3 regions of the Arthrobacter sp. TJ-270 genome follow, and region 3 is predicted to be linked to each of the others. Evidence: riboswitches for the same ligand, from Rfam matches in the RefSeq annotation. Region 3 holds a riboswitch; each other region holds the start of a gene.

Region 1 (3,271 bases), on a different contig from region 3:
TGTAGGTGATCACGCCGGTCTTCACATCGTCTCTGTTGGGCAGGCCGAGGTGTTCCTTCGGGGTGACATAGCAGAGCATCGCCGTGCCGTAGCGGGCGATCTCGGTGGCCCCGATGGCTGAAGTGATGTGGTCGTAGCCGGGTGCGACGTCGGTGACCAGCGGGCCCAGCGTGTAGAACGGGGCGCCGTGGCATAGTTCCTGCTGTCGTTCCACGTTCTCCCGTACCAGCTGGAAAGGGATGTGGCCTGGGCCTTCGACCATCACCTGGACGTCGTACTTCCAGGCACGCTCCGTCAGTTCCGCGAGCGTGTCCAGCTCGGCGAACTGGGCGGCGTCATTCGCGTCGGCGATGGAACCGGGGCGCAGCCCGTCCCCGAGCGAGAACGCGACGTCATAGCGGGCGAAGATCTCGCACAGCTCGTCGAAGTGGGTGTACAGGAAGTTCTCGCGGTGATGGGCAAGGCACCAGCCGGCCATGATGGAGCCGCCGCGGGACACAATGCCGGTGACCCGCTCCGCCGTAAGCGGGACGTAGCGCAGCAGGACGCCGGCGTGGATGGTCATGTAGTCCACACCCTGCTCGCACTGCTCGATGACGGTGTCGCGGAAGATCTCCCAGGTCAGCTCATTGGCCTCGCCGTTGACTTTTTCAAGTGCCTGGTAGATCGGAACTGTGCCGATCGGCACGGGGGAGTTACGGATGATCCATTCCCGGGTGGTGTGGATTTCGTCGCCGGTGGACAGGTCCATGACGGTGTCCGCTCCCCACCGGGTGGCCCACTGCATCTTGCTGACCTCCTCCGCAATGGAGCTGGTCACCGCGGAGTTGCCGATGTTGGCGTTGATCTTCACGAGGAACGCCTTGCCGATGATCATGGGCTCGGACTCGGGATGGTTGATGTTGTTCGGGATGATGGCCCGCCCGGCGGCAAGCTCGCTACGGACCAGTTCGACGTCGCAGTTCTCCCGCAGCGCGACGAACCGCATCTCCTCCGTGATGACGCCGTTCCGTGCGTAGTGCATCTGGGTCACCGTCCGGCCTTCACGGGAGCGCAGCGGTACCGATTGCTCACCCTGCCACTCCTGGGAGGCGCGGCCGCGACGCACTGCGGACCTGCCGTCGTCGTGCAGGTTTCTCTCCCTGCCGCGGTAGGGCTGTGCGTCACCGCGGCCCTGGATCCAGTGCCGCCGCAGCGGAGGCAGGCCGCGGACCGGGTCGCTGCCCGGGCCTGCCGTGCGGTACACGCGCAGAGGCGGGTTCGCAGTCCCGTCGGGGGAGGGGGAGAGGCTTATCTCGGTGACTGGAACAGCGAGATCGTGTTCCGTGTCGCGGACATAGGCGATCGAATGTGAATAACTCAAGGTTCCTACTTCCTTCGCCGGAATTACCCGGACAGGTTCGACGGTCGCAGGCTGCATCAGCCCGATCTCAGCCCCTGCAATGGGGCACCCGTGTGGATGCTGTAGACCCTAGCACCCGACCTGCGGAAAGAGAGGATTCTCCTTTCCCTTACGAACCCACGACGACGGCGCTCACCTCGCCCTGCGTAACGGCCACCTCGTAGGAGGTCAAGGAACCGTCGGGGGAAGGCACCTGAACAGTGCTCCGATGCCCCTCCCCAACTGCGAACGCCCTGAACTCGACGTCGGTTGCCCAGTTGTAATCCGGCCGGGTTGAGACCGTGCCCATCGGCAGCACCGTTCCCGGGCGAACGAATACCGGAGCCTCCAGAACCGGGAAGAACCGGCTGTGCCACCGCGGGCCCTCCAAAGTTTCGCCGGTTTCGAGGTGAGTCCACGTTCCCTCGGGGAGGTAGAAGGAGTGTTCGCCGTCGGCCTCCAGCACCGGGGCAACGAGGAGGTTGCTTCCGAGCATGTACTGCCGGTCCAGGTGGGCGCATCCGGGATCGTCCGGGAATTCAAGGAACATCGGGCGCATCAGCGGTGTGCCCGATGAGTACGCCTCTTCCGCGGCACCGGCCAGGTAGGGCATCAGGCGCATCTTCAGTTCCGTGAAATGGCGCAGCACGTCCACCGACTCTTCATCGACCAGCCAGGGCACCCGGTAGGAGTTGGATCCGTGCAGGCGCGAGTGCGAGGACAGCAGCCCGAACGCTATCCATCGCTTGAAGATCTCCGGCTGCGGGGTGCCCTCGAATCCGCCGATGTCATGGCTCCAGAACGCGAAGCCCGAGGACGCGAGGGACAACCCGCCGCGCAGGGATTCGGACATTGCGGCGAACGTGGATTCACAGTCCCCGCCCCAGTGCACGGGAAGTTTCTGTCCGCCCGTGGTCGCGGACCTGGCAAACAGGACCGCTTCGCCGACACCCAGCTCCTTCTCGAGGAGCTCGAACACCGCTTCGTTGTACAGCTGCGTGTAGTAGTTGTGCATCCGCTGCGGATCCGAGCCGTCATGCCAGACGACGTCGGTGGGGATGCGCTCGCCGAAGTCGGTCTTGAAGGAGTCAACTCCCTGCCCGAGCAGCACCCGCAGCTTGTCCTGGTACCAGAGGATTGCATCGGGATTGGTGAAGTCCACCAGGGCCATGCCGGCCTGCCAGAGATCCCACTGCCACACCGACCCGTCAGCCCTGCGCACCAGGTAGCCGAGCTCCTGCCCCTCCCGGAACAGGTGGGAACGCTGCGCAATGTACGGATTGATCCACACGCAGACTTTCAGGCCGCGTTCGTGCAGCCGCCGCAGCATGCCCTCCGGATCGGGGAAGGTGGCCGGGTCCCAGACGAAGTCGCTCCAGTGGAACGCCCGCATCCAGTGGCAGTCGAAATGGAAGACGGAGAGCGGCAGGTTCCGCTCGGCCATCCCGTCTATGAAGGACATCACGGTCTTCTCGTCATAGTCCGTGGTGAACGAGGTGGAAAGCCACAAACCGTAGGACCACGCGGGGATACGTGCGGGCCTGCCGGTCAGCTCGGTGTACCGGCGCAGAATCTCCTTCGGGGAGGGCCCGTAAATAACGAAGTACTGGAGTTTCTGGCCCTCAACGCTGAACTGCGCCCGTGAGACGACCTCGGACCCGATTTCGAACGAGACGCGCTCCGGGTGGTTCACGAACACCCCGTACCCGGAGTTGGTCAGGAAGAACGGCACGTTCTTGTAGGCGAGGTCGCTCGAAGTTCCACCGTCCTCATTCCACACATCCACCGACTGGCCGTTCTTCACGAACGCCCCGAAGCGCTCGCCAAGGCCATACACATTGGTACCGACGCCGAGGGCGAGCTGCTCGTGCACAAAGAAGCGTCCGGCGT
Region 2 (3,271 bases), on a different contig from region 3:
TGCGCGTAGAGCCAGAAGCACGGCAGTACCGCCGCCACGAGGACCGCGTAGCCGGCGTTGGCGGAGGCTGCCAAAAGGTGGTCCACGTACGCTTTGGTCACCGGACCCTGCTTCGTCGGCAATTCCCGCCCGGAGAGCCACGTCCGATGGAGTTCGGACTCCACCTCAAGGCAGTTCAGCGCGGAGCCTGCCCAGAAGAGCTGTTCAGCTTCGGTGGGTGCAAGGGAGCTGGCCCTGGAGAGCACGCGGGAGTAATCCCTCAGGTAAAGAGCATCCTGTGCCAGGTAGTAGGCGAATTGATCGTCGGGCAGGGTCCCGTCCCCGAGAGCACTCACGAAGCCCAGCGTGTCGATTGCTGAACGATGGCGGGAAGTGAGCTCCCACACCTGCTCACTGAAGGGGCGCGTGTCCTGCGCGGTCCCCGGAGTGTTCGAAGTCCGGGCCGGCACGAACTCGTGGAAGTGGTGGATCGGCCCGTTGCCCTCCCCTACGTTGAGTTCATCCGCGCGTTCGAGCGCGCCCCGAAGCCATCTCTTCACGATGAGCAGTGACTGGTGCCAGTCCCGGGTTTGCACCTGGACTGTAGCCAGTGCCGCGGACAGCGAGCAGCCGGTGCCGTGCGTGTTCCGCGTGTTGATGCGGGTGCCGCCCACCACAGTGACGGTGCTGCCGTCGGCGGACGGGCCAACGAGCGCATCGGGGCACGCCGAGTCGCCAGACTCATCCCCCGCCCCGCTCTCGAGGTGACCTCCCTTGACCAGCACCGAGGTGCCTGCGGACGCTGCGAGGCGTTTACCCTGCTCCAGGGCAGCTTCCCAGCTCGCGGCAACCGGCTCGTTCAGCAGGACTGCGAGCTCGGGCAGGTTGGGAGTCACGAGGTCCGCCAGCGGCACCAGGGCGCGCAGCTCGTCTTCGGCATCCGGAGCCAGAAGCCGGTCCCCGCTCGTTGCCACCATGACCGGGTCGAGGACGACGACGGCGCCGGACGCCCGCGGCAGCCACCGGCGAACCGTCCGGATGGTCTCCACGTCACCGAGCATGCCGATCTTCACCGCGTCGATGGCAACATCGTCGCTGACAGCGGTCAGCTGCTCTTCCAGGAAGGCCGGCGGCGGGGTGTGCACGCTGCGCACTCCCCGGGTGTTCTGGGCGACGAGTGAGGTAACAACGGCCATGCCGTACCCGCCCTGCGCGCCAATGCTTTTCAGGTCCGCCTGAATGCCGGCGCCTCCGGTGGGGTCAGTACCGGCTATGCTCAGCACGCGCGGAATGATCCGCACCCGAGCTACCGCCGACAATGGTTCGTTGTGTTCTACAGGTTCCACGAGCGTGCGAATACTCATCCGCGACATCCCTCCGCTAGGCCAAAGGCCGCCTGTCCGGCGGCCATCTCTAGATCAGGTTCAACGCGTTTCATCTCAGCCCGGACCGGGCACCGCGTGTCACTACGTCCCAGCCTACCCTGCGGTGCGGGCGCGGGTCATGGAAGACCACAGGCATAACGAAACACGCCGCTCCCTGGTGGGGGGAACGGCGTGTTCTGCGCATTAGAGGAAGACCTAGAGCTCTGAGGCGGGGACTCCGACTCCGAGGATCATCGGCTCTTCCGACTGCTGTGTCTTCGGTGCAGGCTTCCCGGCCCGCGCAACGTACTGCGTTCCGGTTGACGGCGCGCTGGCCTCACCGGCGGCTCTTTCGATCGTGGCGTTCGCGGCCGAGCCCTGCGCGCTGCTGGCAGCACGGTGCCGCCGGGCACGACGCCCGGACGAGGGCGCCGCACCGTCCGCTGCGGCGACGTTCTGCTTCGCCGCGTCCGGACCGGAGGTAGCTTCCCTTACGGGATCGACGGGCACGCCGTCGACCTTCACAGGCTCCTCCGGGGCCGGAGCGGCGGGCTCAGTCTCATCGCCGGCCGGGAAGCGGTCGAAGGCCTCCGTCAGGCTTTCCAGAGTCAGCCGCGGCTCCGGTCGAATCGAAACGGGTGCGTTTTCCGCGCGCGGCAGGACCACCTGCTCGCCGTTAATCGTCAACACCGCGCCGGGCGCCAGCGCTTCACCCATCGGGTGGTTCTCGAGCTCGTGATCGTGCTCATGCGCGGCGTGGGTAGCGGCGGCAATATTCGCGAGGGCTGCCCGGGCAGCTTCAGCGCGGGCCTGGCGTTCAGCGTCGTCGGGCTTCTGTTCCGGCGCGGGAACGTGTTCCTCCACCGGCTGGCTCTTCGCCCGCCGCTTGCGCTCGCTGCGGGACATCTTCTCCTGCCGCAGGTGCTGCTGGTGGTTCTCCGGCGAAACGACGTGCCTGCGGTGCTCCACCGGCTCCTCGTGGGTGACGACGCCGCGACCGCCACAGTGCTCGCAATTCTCGCCGAACACCTCAAGCAAGCCGGTTCCCATGCGCTTACGCGTCATCTGGACAAGGCCGAGCGAGGTGACCTCGGCGACCTGGTGCTTGGTGCGGTCACGTCCCAGGCACTCCACGAGCCGCCGCAACACGAGGTCGCGGTTCGCTTCGAGCACCATGTCGATGAAGTCGATGACAATGATGCCGCCGATGTCCCGCAACCGAAGCTGCCGGACAACTTCCTCGGCTGCTTCGAGGTTGTTCTTGGTGACGGTTTCCTCAAGGTTGCCGCCGCTGCCGGTGAATTTGCCCGTGTTCACGTCTACCACGGTCATGGCTTCGGTCCGGTCGATCACCAGTGAGCCGCCCGAAGGCAGGAACACCTTGCGGTCCAACGCCTTGTGGATCTGTTCATCGATGCGCCGTGCAGCGAAGATGTCCTCGTCCTTGGTCCACTTCTCAAGCCTGCCCACGAGGTCGGGAGCAACGTACATGACGTACGCCTCGATGGTGTCCCATGCCTCCTCGCCGGAAACGATCAGCTTGGAGAAGTCCTCGTTGAAGACGTCCCTGACCACCTTGATGGTGAGGTCCGGCTCTCCGTAGAGGAGTTCCGGAGCGAGGGTCTTGGTCGACTTCGCCTTGCCCTCGATCGTTTCCCACTGCGAGCGAAGGCGGTTGATGTCGTGGGTCAGTTCCTCTTCGCTGGCACCCTCGGCCGCCGTGCGCACGATGACCCCGGCGTTCTCGGGCAGGCGGTCCTTGAGGATCCGCTTGAGCCGGTTGCGTTCGACGTCGGGAAGCTTCCGGGAGATGCCGGTCATCGAACCGCCCGGCACGTACACCAGGTAGCGCCCGGGCAGTGAGATCTGGCTGGTCAGGCGTGCGCCCTTGTGGCCCACCGGGTCCTTGGTGACCTGTACCAGCACCG
Region 3 (3,271 bases):
CATCGCGTTCGCCGTGGCAAACCTGCTCTACCTGCCGCCGGTCGAGCTCAGTGGACGCTTCAATGTGTTCTACGCTGCCGGTTTCGCCGTGCGCTTTGTGTACGAGCTGGTGCTGGCCAGCTTCCAGGTGTTCTGGCTGGCCCTCACCCATGGCCCGCGGCTGAAGAACGCTGTGGTTGCGGTACGCCTGCGCAGCCCATCCGACCTCCTGGTCACGGCCACCGGACACGCCATCTCATTGATTCCGGGGTCTCTCGTGATCGAAGTGGACCGCTCCACTTCCACCCTCTACCTGCACTGCCTGAATGTCGCCGGCCCCGATGACGCAGAAAAGGTGCGCCGGAATGTCCGGCGCACCGAGGAGTGGCTGATCCGTGTGATGGGAACCAGGGAGGACCTGGCACTGCTGCTCACCGCCGCCCCTCATCACCTCGAGGAAAGGGGACGCCCATGACCGTCATGCTCGGCGTCATCGCTGCGGTTCTCGGCGTCTCGGCCGTTTGCGCCATCTACCGGGCGGCTCGCGGACCGACGATTCTGGACCGTGTCATTGCCGTAGACGTACTGCTGGCCATCGTCGGCGGGGCGTTGGCCGCGGACATGGTGTTCAACGGCCACACCAACACTCTGGTAATCCTGGTGGCCACCTCCCTCATCGGGTTCATCGCCTCGGTGGCAGTTGCCCGATTCGTCATCGAAAGGAAGTGAGCCGCCGATGGATGCTGCCCTGGATATCCTTACCGCGGTCCTGCTCCTTGGCGGGGCGCTCATGTCGCTGGCGGCCGCCGTCGGGCTTATGCGGTTTCCGGACCTGCTGAGCCGCATGCATGCGGCAACAAAGCCGCAGGTTCTTGGGCTGCTGTTGTTTCTGCTGGCAATTGCAGTGGAGCAGCGCTCGTGGGCGGTTGTGCCCGTACTGATTGTCTGCTGGGTTTTCCAGCTGCTTACGGCGCCGGTGTCAGCACACATGGTGGGGCGCGCGGGCTACCGCACCAGGCACCTGCGCAAGGATCTGCTCAGCATGGATGAGCTGGACGAGGTCGTGGAACACGCGGCCACCCGACGCCGTGAGGCGGGCGACCGCGCGTCCGACGACTGACGCTTACGTGATGTGGCGTGTGTTCTCGTAGCGGCGGATGGCGCGCTGCGTGGTGCGGTTGGTGAGCACGCGGATGGTGGTGCTGACCGTACCGGATATCACGGCGAACACGAGCGCTGACCGCAGGCTGTTCTCCAGACCTTCAGTGTCTTTCGGCGGTTCGTTTCCGGTCACCCGCTTCCAGATGAAGTCCACCACCTGCGTGCCTACGAGGCCCGCCACAAGGCCCAGTCCAACACCCATCAGTTTGAAGATCGTATTCATGGTGCCTCCTTCAGTCGGCTTAGCTTTGGTCCCAGCCTAGCGTTATCGGGACCATCGATGGACGACCACGACGCCGGTACCACGGCCGGCGGGTGTACAGTTGGTATCGCTCAAAACAACGACAGGGGAGCGCAGCCACGCATGTGGTGGGCGCTGAGAGTGCGGACCACCGCAGACCCTCGAACCTGATCCGGTTAGTACCGGCGAAGGGAGTCGAGTTCTCAGGGCGACCGGCGCCCTGCCGGAAGGCCTTCCCCTCCTGTACCCAGGAGGATCAACAATCATGACTGCAACACAGAGTCCTACACCGTCCACATCCCGCCGCCGCTACGAATGGCGCGTCGTCGACATTGTGGTCGCCTCAGTCATCTCCGTGGCCGTAGGCGTCATCTTCTTTGCCTGGTCGGCCGGTTACAGCGGTATTGCCGCCGTGACCGCTGCGTACCCGCCGCTGGCCGGACTGTACTCCGGCGGTTGGCTCATCGCCGGTGTGCTCGGCGGGCTCATCATCCGCAAGCCCGGTGCCGCGATCTACTGCGAGGTACTGGCAGCGGCCGTGTCGGCGCTGATCGGCACGCAGTTCGGTATGGCCGTACTCCTCTCCGGTCTGGTGCAGGGCATCGGCGCTGAGCTGGTGTTCGCATTGTTCCTCTACCGGCGCTGGAACATCGGTGTGGCCATCCTCGCGGGCCTCAGCGCAGGTCTTGCCCTCGCGGTGAGCGAGAACATCATGTACAACGTCGAGTGGGCCATGGAATACAAGCTGATGTACGGAGTCTTCGCTGCCGTTTCGGGTGTGGTGCTCGCCGGTGTGCTGCCGTGGCTCGCCACCCGTGGGCTCGCGAAGACCGGTGCGCTGTCATCCTTCGCCGCGGGCCGCACGGCTGACGTTTAGCATGAGCACGACGGGGGTGTCCGCCCCGGCCTCGATCACGGCGCAGGGGTGGGGGTGGCGCCACCCCGGCCGGGTGCGCTGGGCGGTCCGGGATATCGACCTGACCATCGAGGCGGGCCAGCGCGTGCTGCTCCTCGGTGCGTCCGGCGCGGGGAAGTCCACGCTGCTGCATGGACTGGCAGGGGTTGTGGGTGACCAGGACGAGGGCGAGCAGGCCGGTGAACTCACGGTCGACGGCGTCAGCCCGGCTGCTGCACGCGGCCGTTCCGGCCTGGTCCTCCAGGATCCGGACACCCAGCTGGTGCTGGCCCGGGTGGGTGACGAGGTAGCGTTCGGTGCCGAGAACCTGGCCGTTCCCCGCGCCGAGATCTGGCCGCGCGTGCATCGGGCCCTCGACGACGTCGGCCTCGACGTTGCGTTGAATCATCCCACCACGGCGCTCTCCGGCGGCCAGAAGCAGCGGCTGGCCCTGGCGGCGGTCCTCGCGATGCAGCCGGGGCTGCTGCTCCTCGACGAGCCGACCGCCAACCTTGACCCCGCAGGGGCGATCGAGGTGAGGGACGCCGTCGTCCGCGTGCTCGACCGGACTTCAGCCACACTCGTGGTGGTGGAGCACCGGGTCGAGGTATGGGCCGATGTGGTGGACCGCGTGGTGGTGCTCGACTCCGACGGCGGCATCCTCGCCGACGGTGAACCGGACGCAGTGCTCCGGCACGGGTCAACGCGTTCGCGGCTCATCGAAGCCGGCGTCTGGGTGCCGGGCTACCGGCCGGAAACGCCCGCCGTCGAAACCTCGGCCGGACCGGACCTGCTGCAGGCGGCCGGGCTGGCCGTCGCGCGGTCAAAGCGTGGACGGGCAGTGCTCGACGACGTCGACCTCACCCTCCGGACGGGAGAGGCGGTCAGCGTGCTCGGCCCGAACGGAGCCGGAAAGTCAACGCTCGCGCTCACCATCGCCGGACTGCTCAGGCCGCGCGGCGGAGCACTCACTGCCCTTGAACCGCTCGCCCGCG

The links. A riboswitch is a leader RNA that binds a small molecule or an ion and turns the genes downstream of it on or off. The one in region 3 is predicted to bind thiamine pyrophosphate.
Region 1: it holds a riboswitch for thiamine pyrophosphate, as region 3 does, so the genes downstream of both, thiC (phosphomethylpyrimidine synthase ThiC) here and AC4D2M_RS03795 (ECF transporter S component) in region 3, are expected to answer to the same signal.
Region 2: it holds a riboswitch for thiamine pyrophosphate, as region 3 does, so the genes downstream of both, AC4D2M_RS13225 (bifunctional hydroxymethylpyrimidine kinase/phosphomethylpyrimidine kinase) here and AC4D2M_RS03795 (ECF transporter S component) in region 3, are expected to answer to the same signal.

What each region holds. Positions count from the first base shown of each region.
Region 1 is NZ_JBZCNB010000005.1:20,663-23,933, forward strand. Features, by position in the region: gene thiC (phosphomethylpyrimidine synthase ThiC) at 1-1,363, opposite strand, end outside; TPP riboswitch at 1,356-1,465, opposite strand; gene yicI (alpha-xylosidase) at 1,512-3,271, opposite strand, start outside.
Region 2 is NZ_JBZCNB010000007.1:45,578-48,848, forward strand. Features, by position in the region: gene AC4D2M_RS13225 (bifunctional hydroxymethylpyrimidine kinase/phosphomethylpyrimidine kinase) at 1-1,343, opposite strand, end outside; TPP riboswitch at 1,335-1,450, opposite strand; gene AC4D2M_RS13230 (Rne/Rng family ribonuclease) at 1,560-3,271, opposite strand, start outside.
Region 3 is NZ_JBZCNB010000001.1:801,194-804,464, reverse strand. Features, by position in the region: gene AC4D2M_RS03815 (Na+/H+ antiporter subunit E) at 1-454, shown strand, start outside; gene AC4D2M_RS03810 (MrpF/PhaF family protein) at 451-708, shown strand; gene mnhG (monovalent cation/H(+) antiporter subunit G) at 716-1,099, shown strand; gene AC4D2M_RS03800 (DUF4235 domain-containing protein) at 1,103-1,363, opposite strand; TPP riboswitch at 1,477-1,592, shown strand; gene AC4D2M_RS03795 (ECF transporter S component) at 1,647-2,258, shown strand; gene AC4D2M_RS03790 (ABC transporter ATP-binding protein) at 2,260-3,271, shown strand, end outside.